2 regions of the Cupriavidus sp. F041 genome follow, and region 2 is predicted to be linked to the other one. Evidence: predicted binding sites of a transcription regulator. Region 2 holds the regulator's gene; the other holds the start of a gene.

Region 1 (7,534 bases), on a different contig from region 2:
GCCCCGGTGGTGGATTTTATCCGCCAGGCCGCGGAAGACCCTGATGTGATGGCCATCAAGCAGACGGTGTACCGCGCCGGCAACGACTCGGCGCTGCTGCAGGCACTGATCGGCGCCGCGCGCAGGGGCAAGGAAGTCAGCGTGGTGGTGGAACTGCTGGCCCGCTTCGACGAGGAGGCCAACATCAACTGGGCGGCGCAGTTGGAAGAAGCCGGTGCCCATGTGGTGTACGGCGTGGTCGGCTACAAGTCGCATGCCAAGATGGCCATGGTGGTGCGGCGCGAAGGGAAAAAGCTCAGGCGTTACGCGCATCTCTCCACCGGCAACTACCATTCGCAGACCGCCAGGAATTTCACGGACTTCGGCTTGTTCACGTGCAAGGAAGCCATGGTCGAGGATGTGGCGAACGTGTTCTCCCAGCTGACCGGCCTGGGCCATCCTGGCACGCTTACCCACTTCTGGCAGGCGCCGTTCACCCTGCATTCGGCATTGCTCGACGCCATCCGCCGTGAAGGCAAGCACGCCAAGGCTGGCCGCAAGGGACTGATCATTGCCAAGATGAACGCCCTGATGGACCCGACTATCATCCAGGCGCTCTACCAGGCATCCTGCGACGGCGTGCGGATCGAACTCATCGTGCGCGGCGGCTGCGCCTTGCGGCCCGGCATACCCGGCCTGTCGGAGAATATCCGGGTGCGTTCGGTGCTTGGCCAGTTCCTCGAACACGCGCGGATTTTCTACTTCTATAACGACAAGGCCGAGGACGTGCGGTTGTCCAGCGCCGACTGGATGGGACGCGACTTCTTCCGGCGCATCGAAGTGTGCTTCCCCGTGCTGGACAAATCGCTCAAGAAGCGCGTGATCGAGGAAGGCCTGAAGGCCTACCTGAAGGACAACCGCGACACCTGGGAGATGGACTCGGAGGGCAACTACCGCCGCCGCCGTGGCCGCCACCTGGTCTCTGCCCAGAGCGAGTTGATCGTCGCACTGGCGTGATGCCGCTGCCGGCAGGCCATGCCGACCTGGCCTGGCGGATGGGCGCAGGGGTGGCTTAGCGGCGCCCCTCCCCAGAGCGGCGCGGCCCCTAATGTGCCGCGCCGCATCGGTGAACATTACCGGACAGCGTGACATTGGTCTGCTCCAGGGCAGTCCTTGCTGCCGGTCTGGCCGGCGCGCATCGCGCGAGCTCGCCCAGTACATCGGCATCACCGAGCCCAATCTCTCCCTGCTGAAATCCGGCAAGGTCAAAGGCATCCGTTTCGATACGCTGGAGAAAATCTGCGAGGCGCTGCAGTGCCAGCCGGGGGACCTGCTGGAGTACCGTGCCGATCAGCCTGAGGAAGACCAGGCATAGAAAAACCCGCCAGCCGCGCCAGGCCAACTGCAAACAATTGTCGCGCCCGGCAATCCCCATTTGCGCTCGTACGGCCAGCAGGCCGGCTTTGCGTGCGGACGCACCTCGCGAGGCCCCGGAAAGGAACCAGCAAGCTAGCCAGCGCCGCCGTCACGAGACGCGGCCCGCCGGGCAGGCACGAGTGCCGCAACGTCCTGGCGCAAGCGCGGCTGCCTGCATGGTGCTGTAGCGCGCCCTGCGCCCTGCCAGGCGAATCTGCTCCGCCCGAAGCGGGCTGCCCGTATCTCATCCTTGAAAAACGCGGATTACTGTATATATTTACAGTAACTGTATGGATGAACAGTATTCACGGGAGCCCATCATGGAACACCTGGTCCGGGTACAGAACGAATACGACAGGCAGGTCCTGGCCTGGCTGCGCGCCCGCGTCGGCGATGCGGTGGTGCAAGCAGCCGCGCAGCGGCTGGCGGGAGAACGCAAGCCGTATCTCTCCACGATCTGCCGCAGCCTGAAAATCGCGCCGCCGTCCCGCCGCACCCTGCGCGCCCAGTCCAGCCGCGCCAGCCGGGAGGTTGGGGACCGCTATCTGGCCTCGATCCGGCAATTGCTGGCGCGGCCAGCACCGGCGCGGTCCCCGCAGCCGCAGTCCGTCCGAGCTTGTTGACGCCGTTGAAGCAGGCCGTGCCGAGGCCCGCGCCGCGTTAGCGCGGCTCACCCGTCAATGCCGCTCCGGCGCACGCTCTGCCAGCACCACCTTGGCCGCCAGCGCGGCATTGATCGCGCGTGGAAAACCCGCATAGGCCGCGAGATGAATGATGGCCTCCACCATTTGCTCACGCGAGCCACCCACGTTCAGCAAGCCGTGCATGTGCACCTTGAGCTGTGGCGTGGCCGAGCCAATGGCCGCCAGCGCGGCCACGGTCGCCAGCTCCCGCGAGACCAGGTCGAGGCCGGGCCGGGTATAGATATCGCCGAAGGCAAACTCGATGATGAAGCGGCCGAGGTCGGGCGCAATGTCCTCGAGCGAGGCAAGCACGCGCTCGCCCACTTCGCCGTCGATCTCGCGCAAGCGGGCAAGCCCCGCCTCGAAGCGCGATCCGCCCTGGTCCGGCGCGGGAATGCCGGCATGCACGGCAACGCCCTGCTTCGCGAAGACTTCCCTTGCGGCGGCGATGCCATTGAGCGCCGCGGGAAACCCGGCATACACCACGAGATGATTCATCAGTTCGACCAGCTCGACCGGCGTGCAACCGGCATGCAGCGCCCCGGCCAGATGGAACCTGAGCTGTGGCTCAAGCCCGCCCATGGCCGCAAGCGCCGCGACGGTGACGAGTTGCCGGTGCCGCAGGTCGAGTCCTGGCCGCGGGTAGATCTCGCCGTAGACGAAACCGATCGCCAGGCTGGCCAGGTCAGGGGCGATGTCACGCAAGGCCTCGACCAGGGAGGGCTCGTCCGTCTGTTCAATGGCGGAAAGTTGGGCGCGGCCAAATGTCATGGTCTGCGTGTTCATGCGGTTTCCTTTTTTGATTCGCATCGGGAGGTCCTGGCTGGCGCGGTGCCGTCGGCAGGACAGTGAGGCAAGCTTAGCGAGCGCGTTCGCGCGCCGCCAATGCCTTCGGCGTGATACCTTTGGCGTATCACAAGGACATCCGATGCAAAGCCGCCTGGAACTCTGGCAGTTGAACTATTTCGTGGCCGTTGCGGACGAACTGAGCTTTCGCCGCGCGGCGGAGCGCCTGTCGATCACGCAGCCCCCGCTGACGCGGCAGATCCAGGCGCTGGAGGAAACCATCGGTGCGCGCCTGTTCGAGCGGGATCGCAATGGCGTAGCGCTGACGCCGGCGGGCAGCCGCCTGCTGCCCGAGGCACGCGAACTGCTCGCCAGCGCCGACGCCCTGCTCGCCCGCGCCCGGCAGCGCGCCACGCGCAACCACGGCCTGCGGCTGGGCATCACCACCGTGTTCGATGCCGCCCTGTTCACCTGGCTCGCGCCGGCGTTGCAGGCACAGGCGCCGGAAATAAGGCTGCTGCAGAAGCGCCAGATCTCGCAGCAATCGATCACCGACCTGCGCCGTGGCGCGCTCGACGCGGCGCTGATCGGCCTGCCGTCCGCCACCGGCGAACTGGCGGTGGAACACTTGTTCGACGACCCGCTGGTGGTGGCGTTGCCGGCCGCGCACCGGCTCGCCAGGCGCAAGCGCATCTCACTGCCGGAACTGCAAGCCGATCCGCTGTTCTGGGGCCAGCGGCGGCTGAATCCCGCCTACTTCGACCACTACGAGACCGTCTTCCGCGCGCTGGACTATGCACCGCAGCGAGTGCCGGAACCGGCGGACCACCATGTGCTGCTGGGCCTGATCGCCGATGGGCAGGGCGTGGCGCTGGTCCCTTCCTCGCTGCAGGCGATGGCGCGCGCCGGTGTGGTCTACAAGGAACTCAAGGAGCAGGCAGACCTGCGGATCGGCGTGGCCGTGGTCTATGCCACCAACAATCCGGCCCCCGCGCTGCCGCTGCTCCTGGAAACCCTGCGCGCCCGCTACCGTCCTGCGCCGGCTGCCTCCCCAGGCCGCAAGCGCCCGGCCACGCGCCGCTGAGCGCCAGGGCTGGCCGTCAGCCCCCCCGGTACCTTTCCCGGCGCGCCCACCCTGCCGGCGTCAGGGATTTCTTGACTTATGCATCCGCATCAATGATAGTAATCTGAAATATATTCTCTTTTTGAGAACAAATTTAGTCAAAGGATTGCCGTGGATCTGGCAGAACTTGAGATATTCCGGGCCGTTGCGCTGGAGGAAAGCGTGACCCGGGCCGCCAAGGCCCTGGACCGCGTGCAATCGAACGTGACCACCCGCGTCAAGCAACTTGAGGAGGAACTGGGCGTCGCCTTGTTCCTGCGCGACAGCAAGCGCATGACGCTGACGCCCGAGGGTCAGCGTTTCCTGGGCTATACCGAGCGGCTGCTGGCGCTCGCCGAGGAAGCCCGGCAATCGATGCGCGGCGATGTGCCCTCCGGCACGCTGCGCGTGGGCTCCATGGAAAGCTCGGCCGCCAGCCGCCTGCCCCGGCCGCTGGCGCGCTACCACGGCAAGTGGCCGGATGTGCGGATCGAGATCCAGACCGGCACCACGCAGGCCCTGGTCGATTCCCTGCTGGCGCATCGCATCGATTGCGCCTTGGTGGCCCATCCGTCGGAAGGCGCGCCGGATGCACTCGACATGGACGTACTCGGCCCCGGCCTGGAAGGCACCTTCCTGTTTTCCGAAGAACTCCTGCTGGTGCTGCCGCCCAGCCATCTGCCGGTGCGCACGCCACAAGACATCACCCTGCGCAGCCTGGCCACGTTCACGCGTGGCTGCACCTATCGCATGTGCGCCGAAACCTGGCTTGCCAGCGGCAAAGGCCCGCAGCTGGCGCTGAATGTGCTGGAACTGGCTTCGTACCACGCCATCCTTGCCTGCGTGACAGCGGGATCGGCAGTGGCCATCCTGCCAAGATCGCTGCTGGCGCTCCACCCCGGCGCGGCGAACCTGCAGACCGTGCCGGTACGTACGGCGCACACCTTCCTGGTGCGCCGCCCGGGCTTTATGACCTCGGCTTACGCGGCCTTCTTGCAGGAGTTGCAGCATGGCTAGGATCCAGCCGGTCCCCGCGAGCGGGGGCGCCGACCTGCGCCAGAGGATGGCGCCCTGGATGCCATCGCTTGCCGCTGCGCTGGTGCTTGCGGTCGGCATGGGCTTCGGGCGTTTCGCCTTCACCGGCATGTATCCGCTGATGGTGCGCGACGGCTTGCTGAGCGTCAGCGCCGGCTCGCTGGCGGCGTCCGCGAACTATGCGGGCTACCTGGCCGGCGCCCTTGCGGTCACCCGCATGCCGGAACGCGTGGCACCGCAACTCTGCCGCATCGCCCTGCTCGGTACGGCCGTGTGCCTGCTGGTGCTGGCACTGCCCGCCGCGCCGTGGTTCTTTATCGCGGTGCGCTTCGTGGCCGGCGTTCTCAGCGCCATCGCACTGATCAGCGCCTCCGTCTGGCTGTTCCATGTTGTCGGCCATCCGCATGGCGCACCGCTGTTGTTCTCGGGCGTCGGCGCCGGCATCCTGCTCTCCGCCGAACTGATCGCCGCCGGCAACCTCGCCGGCTGGCATAGCCCGTTGCTGTGGATTGCGATTGGCGGCGGTGCCGCCGTACTGGCCTTGCTGGCCTGGCCACAGCTTGGCAGCCACCGCGCGGTGTTGCCCGATGCCGCCGGGGCCGGCGATGCCCTGGCCCATGCCAACGGCCCCGGGCCATGGCCGCTCGTGGTCAGCTACGGTCTCGCGGGATTCGGCTATATCGTCACCGCCACCTACCTGCCGCTGTTCGTGCGCGATGCGCTTGGTCACATCGACCCGATCCATATCTGGGCCGCCTTCGGCCTTGGCGCGGCGCCTTCCTGTTTTCTCTGGCATGCGCTGCACGGACGCCTTGGCACGCGGCGCGCGCTCGCGCTCAACCTGCTGGTGCAGGCAGCGGGCGTGATCCTACCCGCGCTCAGCCGTTCGCCGGTGGCCTACCTGGCCAGCGCCCTGCTGGTGGGCGGCACCTTCGTAGGCACGGTGACCATCGCCATGCCGGCGGCAAAACGCGTGGCCCATCGCGCGAAGTTCAACCTGCTGGCCATCATGACCGCTGCCTATGGCGTGGGCCAGATTGCCGGCCCGCTGGTATCCGATGCGCTGATGGCGCACAGCCATAGCTTCAGCGGCCCCCTTGTCGCTGCCGCGGTCGCATTGCTGGCCTCGACCGCCGCGTGCTTTCTCTGAAGGCCATGCCATTGCATACCCGCTCCGCTGGCTACCTCCACGCGTAGCCTGAGCGCACACCGCACAGATCCAACCTCTCTCGAAGGAGCCTGCAAATGAACACCCCCACCCAAGCCACGCAGCCACGCACGCTGCTAGCCCGGCTCGGCATCGCTACCCCCATCATCCAGGCGCCGATGGCCGGCGTTGGCACGCCGGCACTGGCCGCGGCGGTATCGAATGCCGGTGGCCTCGGCTCGCTTGGCGTCGGCGCCACGGACGCCGACGGCGCTCGCAAGGTTATCCGCGAGACCCGCGCACTGACGGACAAGCCGTTCAATGTCAACCTGTTCTGCCACGCTCCCGCCGCCGCCAATCCTGCACGCGAAGCGCAATGGCTGGCCTACCTGGCGCCGAGCTTCGCCGAGTTCGGCGCCACGCCACCCGCATCGCTGCGCGAGATCTACAAGAGCTTTGTTGCCGACGACGCCATGTACGCGATGCTGCTGGAAGAGCGGCCGGCGGTGGTGAGCTTTCATTTCGGCTTGCCGGCGCAGGCCTGGATCGACGCACTGCACGAGGCCGGCATCTTCCTGATGGCCACGGCCACCAATCTCGCTGAAGCGCGGCAGATCTCCGATGCGCGCATCGACGCTATCGTGGCGCAGGGCGTGGAAGCCGGCGGCCACCGCGGCACATTCAAGACCGAGGGGCATGACGAAGGGCTTGGCACCATGGCCCTGGTACGCCTGCTGGTCCGCAACACTGCCCTGCCGGTGGTCGCCGCCGGCGGCATCATGGACGGCGCCGGCATTGCCGCCGCGCTGGCTCTGGGTGCGCAGGCAGCGCAACTGGGCACGGCATTCGTCGCCTCCCCGGAAACCGCGGCCGACGCGCCCTACCGGGCCGCGCTGCTGGCAGGCGAGCCGTCCCCCACGACGCTGACCCGCTCCATCTCCGGCCGCCGAGCGCGCGGCTTCGTGAACCGCCTCACCGAACTGGGCGAGGCGCCGGACTGCCCGCCGATTCCCGATTACCCCATCACCTACGATGCCGGCAAGGCGCTGCACGCGGCTGCCAAGGCACGCGGCAATGCCGAGTTTGCGGCGCAATGGGCCGGCCAGGCCGCGCAACTATCGCGCGCCTTGCCGGCAACCGAACTGATGGCGGTACTGCGCGCGGAACTGGCAGAGGCCATTGGAGGGCTGAGCCGGATGGCGTCCGGCGGCGACTGAACGGGAGGAACGCTGAGGGCGGGCGTCTTGCTGCTAACATGGCGCATCGGCATCGCGCCGACCCGCGGCGCATCTCCCTTCCCCTCCCGACAAGACAGACGCATGGACGCTTTCACCTCGACACTGGCCATTGGCGGCGCACTGGCGCTCGGCGCTGTCAGCCCCGGCC
Region 2 (7,534 bases):
CGGTGGAACCTTGAGATTATCTAGTTGGGGGTCTGCGACGGGCGCGTTCATGGGAAGGGATTATAACGGTCGCCGCCAGACAGCCGGGGGAGAATTCGCAGTCGGTTGTTACCGTGTCGGGTCAAGTGACGGCGGGGCAACCAGCCCGGTGGCAATGATGCAAACGAGGGCAGCGGCCAAACAAAAAGGCAGGAGCAAAACGCTCCTGCCTTTTTGTTTGGTCAAGCTCGATACCGGCAACCGATCCCTGCCAGCCAAACAGGCAAGCGGGACCGGTGGCAAGATCAATGCTTAGACGTGTTCGCCCAGGACGGAAACCGTCACGTCGACCAGCACGTCGGTGTGCAGCGAAACGCTGACCGGATGGTCGCCGACGATCTTCAGCGGGCCATTCGGCAGGCGCACTTGCGCCTTCTCAACCTTGAAGCCTTGACCAGCCAGTGCTTCGGCGATGTCGGCGTTGGTAACGGAACCGAACAGGCGGCCGTCCACACCCGACTTCTGGGTGATTTGCACGGTCAGGCCATTCAGCTTTTCGCCTTCGGCTTGCGCCGCGGCCAGCTTCTCGGCAGCTGCCTTTTCCAGTTCAGCGCGCTTGACTTCGAACTCGCTGATAGCGGTCTGGGTAGCACGGCGGGCCTTCTTGTTCGGGATCAGGAAGTTACGGGCGTAGCCGTCCTTCACGCGAACGATGTCACCCAGGTTGCCCAGATTGATGACTTTCTCAAGCAGAATAATTTGCATCGTGTTTTCTCCTTAACGGACCTAGGGCCGATCAGTTCTTGTGCAGGTCGGTGTAAGGCATCAGCGCGAGGAAACGCGCGCGCTTGATAGCCGTATCGAGCTGACGCTGATAGTGCGCCTTGGTGCCGGTCAGGCGGGCCGGGGTAATCTTGCCGTTGTCGCCGATGAAATCCTTCAGGGTGTCCAGATCCTTGTAGTCGATCTGTTCCACGCCAGCCACGGTGAAGCGGCAGAAGCGCTTGCGCTTGAACAGCGGGTTTTGCTGCTGGAAGCGCTTCTTGTTCTTGTTGTCACGTTTGACGAATGCCATGATTCAATCCTTTTCGAATGCTTTACATCCAGTGATGTGAAAGACGAGAGCCTTGCTGTTGCGGTGCTTGCGGGCCAGGAATCCTTCGCAGTCGAGCACCGCGCCGAGCGGAGTCCGCTCAAGCCGCTGGCCGATCTGACCGATTCCCATGGCGGCGATGGCGAATTCCACCTGCCTGGGCGTTTGCGCCTCGACCGTCTCGCCCGCGTACTGCAAGATGCAGTTGACAACGGGGACCCCGGCCGGGGTGTAACGCAAGGCATCGCGTTCCGCGAGCGTTGCGCAGAGCCTTAACTGGTTCAACGCACTCTCCCGCACCGATGCCCGCACTTGCCGCCGCGGCGTTCAACGCCCACGGCAACCACAACAGTCCGCACTTAGGCGGCCTGGACTTCGCTGGTCTGTTGCGCGGCCTTGCGGGCTTCTTCGCGCTGCACTTCCTTCATCATCGGGGACGGTGCGGTTTCGGCCTTCTTGGTCTGAACGATGAGGTGGCGCAGCACCGCGTCGTTGAACTTGAACGCGTGTTCGAGTTCAGCCAGGGTTTCCTTGCCGCATTCGATGTTCAGGCAAACGTAGTGAGCCTTGGCCAGCTTCTGAATCATGTAGGCCATCTGACGGCGGCCCCAGTCTTCCACGCGGTGGATCTGGCCTTCCTGCGACGTGACCAGCGTCTTGTAACGCTCGATCATGGCCGGAACTTGTTCGCTCTGGTCCGGATGGACGATAAATACGATTTCGTAATGACGCATTGACGCTCCTTTTGGATAAGCCGCCCGGGCGCCATGTCCGGTGCAGCAAGGTTGGATAGCCTTAAAGTATAGCGTGCTTTTGCCTTCTGCAGCAAGCCGCCTTAGTTTTCAGCGAACAGCGCCTGCAACGCAGCGGGATCCGCAGCCAGTCCGGGCGTTGCCGCCAGGGCCAGCATCAGGAGCACGCGCGCCTTATATGGATTGAGATCGCCCGCGGAGACGAAGGCACCCGAAGCCGGCCGTGGAGGTGCCGGTATTGCCACATGCCCTGCCCCGGTGCGCGAACTACGCACCACGGCCACGCCCGCCCCGGCCGCTTCCACCAGCGCATCGACCAGCGACTGGTGAACCGACCCGTTGCCTGCGGCCGCCACGACCAGCCCCGCCACACCTGCCTGCGTGAGCGCATCCACCACCAACCGGCCGGGCTCCGCGTAACTGGCAAGGATCTCCACCTGCGGCCACTTGGATGGCACGGCCCAGGCCCGGTCCGGCAACAGTCGGGGCGCACGGACAAATCGCACGAGGTCGTCCTGCACAAAACCGATCGGGCCGGCCAGCGGCGACACAAAGGCGTTGACCGCTGACGTATGTCCCTTCACCACATCTCGCCCGGCATGGATTTCCTGATTAATCACCAGTAGCACGCCCTTGCCCGCCGCCCCTGCGCTCGCGGCTACCCGTACCGCGTCCAGCAGATTCAAGGGACCGTCAGCCGACAGAGAGGTGGAAGGTCGCATCGCCGCCGTCAGCACCACCGGCACCGTGCCCACACATGCCAGATGCAGCAGCGTTGCCGTCTCCTCCAGCGTATCGGTGCCATGGGTAATCACAATGCCCGCCACATCGGCCTGCGCGGACCAGAACGCAACGCGTTCAACCAACCGGGCCCAGAGGGCGAACGACATGTCCTTGCTATCCACCTGCGCCACCTGCTCCGCCTCGACGCGGGCCACGGCGCCGAGCGCCGGCACCGCATCAAGCAGCGCCGTCACAGGCACCGTGGCCGCCTGGTACTTCGCGCTGCTGGCAGCATTGGACGAAGAACCGGCAATGGTGCCACCGGTAGCAAGCACGACGACGCGAGGCAGGAGAGACATGGCGAGATAGCGATCGAAAGCCGGAAAGGTTAAGCAGCGAGCGAAGAATGAGGCTGCAAGTGCCGCGAATTGTAACGCCCAGGCTCGCGCCACACGGCACGGTGAGCCGCGCCCAACGCACCTGTCGATGCGCAGACTCCCAAAATTCCGCTTGCACTTCACTCGATACTGTATAAAATCACAGCATACTGTTTAAACATACAGTGCTTTCCAACACGGCGACCATGGCGACCCTGACACCGCGACAGCAGCAGATTTTCGACCTGATCCGCAGCAGCCTCCAGCACACGGGCTTTCCGCCCACACGCGCCGAGATCGCCGCCAAGTTCGGCTTCTCATCGCCCAATGCTGCCGAGGAACACTTGAGGGCCCTGGCCCGCAAGGGCGTAATCGAACTCACCCCAGGCGCCTCGCGCGGCATCCGGCTCAAGGTTTCGCGCAGCGACTCAGAGCTACCAGACCAATTCTCGCTGCCAATGGCCGGCGTGATGCAGCTGACACTGCCCCTGGTCGGGCGCGTCGCGGCCGGTAGCCCGATCCTTGCCGCAGAACACATCGACCGCCAATACCAGGTCGACGCTTCGGTATTTGACGTGCAACCTGATTACCTGCTCCGGGTACGTGGCCTGAGCATGCGGGACGCCGGCATCCTCGATGGCGATCTGCTTGCGGTCAAGCGTGCCAGCGAGGCCCCGAACGGCAAGATCGTCGTTGCGCGACTGGGAGACGACGTCACCGTCAAACGCCTCAACCGCCGCGGCGACTCGATCGAACTCATTGCGGAAAATCCCGATTTCCCCAGCATTATCGTGCGCCCCGGCCGCGAAGAATTCTCTCTGGAAGGTATCGCCGTCGGCTTGATCCGACCCAGCGGCTTCTGACGAGTGCGGCTGAGGCGGGCAAGCCCGTATCACGCCGACGCCCGATTGTGCCAACGCCGCCCGCTAGTCGGGCACCGCTAACTGTTGTTGCAAGTCACCAGGTGTAGCCATGCTGCAAGCCAACCGCCTCTCCGCCCGCCGCCCCGTCAAGCCCGTACCATTCCGCCAGTCCAAAGGCGTGCGTATCTACCAGGGTGCGCAACGACGCACCATGGTGGGCAGCATGGCAGCCATCTGCCGCATGCTTGAGTTGGAGGAGTCGGCCAAGCTTTCATAGTTGGGCTACGGCAGCACTCACTTGCGCACGTCGCAGTAACCGACCTAACCGGCTGACATCGCATAAGCCAGCACAGAGAAAAATTTGTGCACAGTACTAGCCATCCGCCTTTTGGTATTGTATGATCTTGTTCTTCGTTGCTCAGCAGCCAGCTGAACAACCTCTACGGTGGCTGTAGCTCAGTTGGTAGAGTCCAGGATTGTGATTCCTGTCGTCGTGGGTTCGAGTCCCATCAGCCACCCCAAGAATTTGTCTTGCAAAACAGCGCCTTAACCAAGGCGCTGTTTTCATTTGTGCATCCCAAAGCCAGGGTCCATTCCCCCCATCTTCCCACGGTGGGAATACTTGCTAACCGCCGGTGTCGGCACCACCACCTCGATCTAGCCTGCTTCAGCACACCCCTCCCCCGTTTCTTCCACGCAGCGACCTCCCCCAATCCCTTAGCTAGTCCGCAAGAGGAATTCCAAATTCGCCGCGCTCCAGATCTCGCTCAAATGCGACTGTCCACGAAATGCCGGTAGCGGCGGGATAGACTTGGACGTCTCCGCCAACTCGGGCGACAGTGATTTTTCGGGGGATATGACTCGACCCGCTGCCTTGCGAAATGCCCTCTTCCTCGCCCACCTCGAAGTCTTCTCGAACAAATCCATGCCGCGCGCAGGCGGATTCAAAGTCGCCGCGTTCATCCACGGGCAGTTCGTGGAACAGTTTTTGAACCATGGCTATCTCCCAGAGCCCGGCAAAATCCTAGCATGACGGCAAACCAGCGCGCATAGGGCGACTGCATCCACACCGGGCAGGAGCCATCGCCAATTGGCTCCGATACTCTCCAAAAAGCCTGAGCGTGGCGGGCACGGATGGCCTGCAGCCCCCGTTACACAAGTGGGTTCATGCGCGCGGAGAGACGATCGAAAGCCGCAGGCTTTGACTACGCGACGCCGGAACGCAACTGCATGGCCATGACACTCCAGGTGACCGCGTCCCGGCCCTGCGTATCCTTACGCTGACCGAGGTAGTAATCCACCAGGCCAAACTCTCGGCCGAGTTCCAGGGTTTCCTCGGCGGAAACATCGAACATCCGCCGGCCAATGGGAACTTGGCCATGCCGGAGTGACATGATGAATCGCCCGCCCGCGGCGAGCAGCTTCGCTACTGTTTTCATCGCGACGGGCCGCTCGTCCGCGTCCAGATGCATCCATACGGCGGCAAGCAGAATCAGATCGAACTGCTCTTGCCTGGATCGCATACCCACTAGGGATGGCACGTCATCCAGCCATTCGATGGGTAAATTCGAATGGATGCGCTGCCCTTCCTGACGCAATTCGCGAGTTGGCTCCACTGCCACGACGCGATGTCCAAGCCGCGCGAGCGCAGCCGCGTCACGGCCCGACCCAGCGCCGATATCCAGTATGTTGCTGTGCCTACGCGGAAATATGTGCAGTACATCTCGATGCACGTCCTCGAAGAGGAGGTTTTCGTACTGCACTGCCAATGCAACCGCATTGCTGCCATAGCCGGCAGTACTTTCCATTGGCTTGTTCATCTGTAAGCGCGATTTTCTCCGCACGTAGCGTTGACGCCCCGAAAGGCGCAGGATTGTGCCCACGATTTTTTTCGTGGGCACAATTCATGGACGATAGCGATTTTGACTTCCTGCCGCTGCGAGTGACCAATGTCGGCGCCAACGGGAAACGCAGCTACGACAGGCAGGGCAAGCGAAGATTGATCGAGGCTTGCCTTGAACCCGGCGTATCGGTTGCCAGCATGGCGATCCGAGCCCGGGTGAACACGAACCAATTGTGGCGCTGGGTCAAGCAGTACAAAGCAGAAAGACAAGGTGGTATTGACATGGATAGCGCCGTCGAAGGCGCGCCATCGGCCTTCGTTCCGGTAGTAGAGGTTCGCGGCGTACCTCCTCAAGCCCAGCGGTCACGGCCGGCATCGCCGGAATCGACATCTGTTCCCGTGCCGCAATCTTCATCTTCGCCACAATTGGCACGCCTGTCGGCACGGCTGCCAAACGGCGTAACCATCGAGCTCGAATGCACACCGAAAGATGGGACGCTCGTGAAGGCGATGATCGCGGCGCTGGGGGACACCTGATGTTCCGCCTCGACGCTGACCTGCGGGTCTATCTGCACCGCGAGCCTATCGACTTCCGGGCCGGCCTGAACAGTCTGGTGACGTTGGTCGAGCAGTCGATGCAACTCGATCCGTTCGCCCGGGCCGTCTTCGCGTTCCATAACCGCGGCCGCAATCGGGTCAAGCTTCTGCTCTATGACCGCTCCGGATTCTGGCTCCTGATGAAGCGTTTGGAAGCAGACCACTTCGCCTGGCCACGCCGCCAGCAGGCGGTGATGGAACTCACCACCGAGCAACTGCACTGGCTGCTTGAAGGTATCGACATCGAAGCCGTTCGCCGACACCCTTCGCGGCGCTACCGGCACGCGAGCTGAGTCAGCGTGAGGGAGGCCAGGGTGCGGGCTCTGGCCATAGGCTTCGCGAGGCGGCTGCTCGCCAGGGGATTGGCCGATACCATTGATATGGATTCGACGTAAACCTGTTGGCGATGCGATTGCACTATCGTGAATGGCATGCCTGCACATGACCTCATCCCTGATCTGCCGCCTGACGTCCAGGCCTATATCCGAGAACTCGAGAAGAAGAATCTGGATCTCGAGTCGCTAGCCCAGCAACTCTCGCAGCGTATCGAGCAGCTCGAAGAGCAGTTCCGCCTCGCGCAGCTCAAACGCTACGCGCCGAGCAGCGAGAAGCTCAAGGATCGGGTGTTTGACGAAGCCGAGCAGATCGCCGCGACAGAACCTGCTGGCGACGATCCCGATGACGCGTTCACGCTGCCCGATACGGGACTTCCGGAAGTCGATGAGTCTGCACACCGCAAGCGGGGACGCAAGCCGCTGCCGGCGTCGTTGCCGCGCCAGCGCATCGAGTACGACCTGCCCGAGGAACAGAAAATCTGTCCATGCTGCCAGAGCCCGCTGCATCGCATGGGCGAGGAGACGAGCGAGCAGTTGCACATCGAGGTAAAGGCCTCGGTGTTGCAGCACGTACGGTTCAAATACGCGTGCCGCCATTGCGAGCGCAACGCGGAGCGCACGCCGATCGTGGTCGCGCCGATGCCAGTACAACCGCTGCCAGGTAGCAACGCGAGTCCGGCGATGATCGCGACGGTGACGACCGGCAAGTACGTGGATGGCACGCCGCTATACCGGATGGAAGACGCGCTGGCCCGTGCGGGCATTCCGGCGGGCCGCGGCACGCTGGCGAACTGGATCATCAGGCCTGCCGAACTGCACTACAGCCGGTTGTACGAGGCGATGCGCCAGACGCTGCTGTCGCAGCCGCTGATCCACGGCGACGAGACGACGGTGCAAGTGCTCAAGGAAGAAGGCAAGACCGCGCAGAGCAAGAGTTACATGTGGCTCTACAGAAGCGCACAGGACTGCGAA

Evidence for each region. Region 2 encodes LexA, which represses DNA repair genes until DNA is damaged. Its sites were predicted from a motif close to ACTGTATNNNNATACAGT; they were not measured.
Region 1: the regulator LexA is predicted to act here: its motif matches at 1,662-1,679, upstream of ACZY0R_RS02095 (CppA family protein).

The regions. Positions count from the first base shown of each region.
Region 1 covers NZ_JBVASY010000001.1:456,012-463,545, forward strand. Annotated here, with positions in the region: gene ppk1 (polyphosphate kinase 1) at 1-996, shown strand, start outside; gene ACZY0R_RS02090 (helix-turn-helix domain-containing protein) at 1,088-1,354, shown strand; gene ACZY0R_RS02095 (CppA family protein) at 1,716-2,018, shown strand; gene ACZY0R_RS02100 (carboxymuconolactone decarboxylase family protein) at 2,073-2,864, opposite strand; gene ACZY0R_RS02105 (LysR family transcriptional regulator) at 3,007-3,948, shown strand; gene ACZY0R_RS02110 (LysR family transcriptional regulator) at 4,099-4,983, shown strand; gene ACZY0R_RS02115 (YbfB/YjiJ family MFS transporter) at 4,976-6,151, shown strand; gene ACZY0R_RS02120 (NAD(P)H-dependent flavin oxidoreductase) at 6,247-7,365, shown strand; gene ACZY0R_RS02125 (LysE family translocator) at 7,468-7,534, shown strand, end outside.
Region 2 covers NZ_JBVASY010000002.1:2,396,585-2,404,118, forward strand. Annotated here, with positions in the region: gene ACZY0R_RS28365 (replicative DNA helicase) at 1-51, opposite strand, end outside; gene rplI (50S ribosomal protein L9) at 292-744, opposite strand; gene rpsR (30S ribosomal protein S18) at 776-1,054, opposite strand; gene priB (primosomal replication protein N) at 1,058-1,357, opposite strand; gene rpsF (30S ribosomal protein S6) at 1,432-1,806, opposite strand; gene ACZY0R_RS28390 (asparaginase) at 1,908-2,906, opposite strand; gene lexA (transcriptional repressor LexA) at 3,131-3,787, shown strand; gene ACZY0R_RS28400 (hypothetical protein) at 3,897-4,064, shown strand; tRNA gene ACZY0R_RS28405 (tRNA-His) at 4,233-4,308, shown strand; gene ACZY0R_RS28410 (hypothetical protein) at 4,509-4,784, opposite strand; gene ACZY0R_RS28415 (class I SAM-dependent methyltransferase) at 4,993-5,607, opposite strand; gene tnpA (IS66-like element accessory protein TnpA) at 5,694-6,167, shown strand; gene tnpB (IS66 family insertion sequence element accessory protein TnpB) at 6,167-6,520, shown strand; gene tnpC (IS66 family transposase) at 6,659-7,534, shown strand, end outside.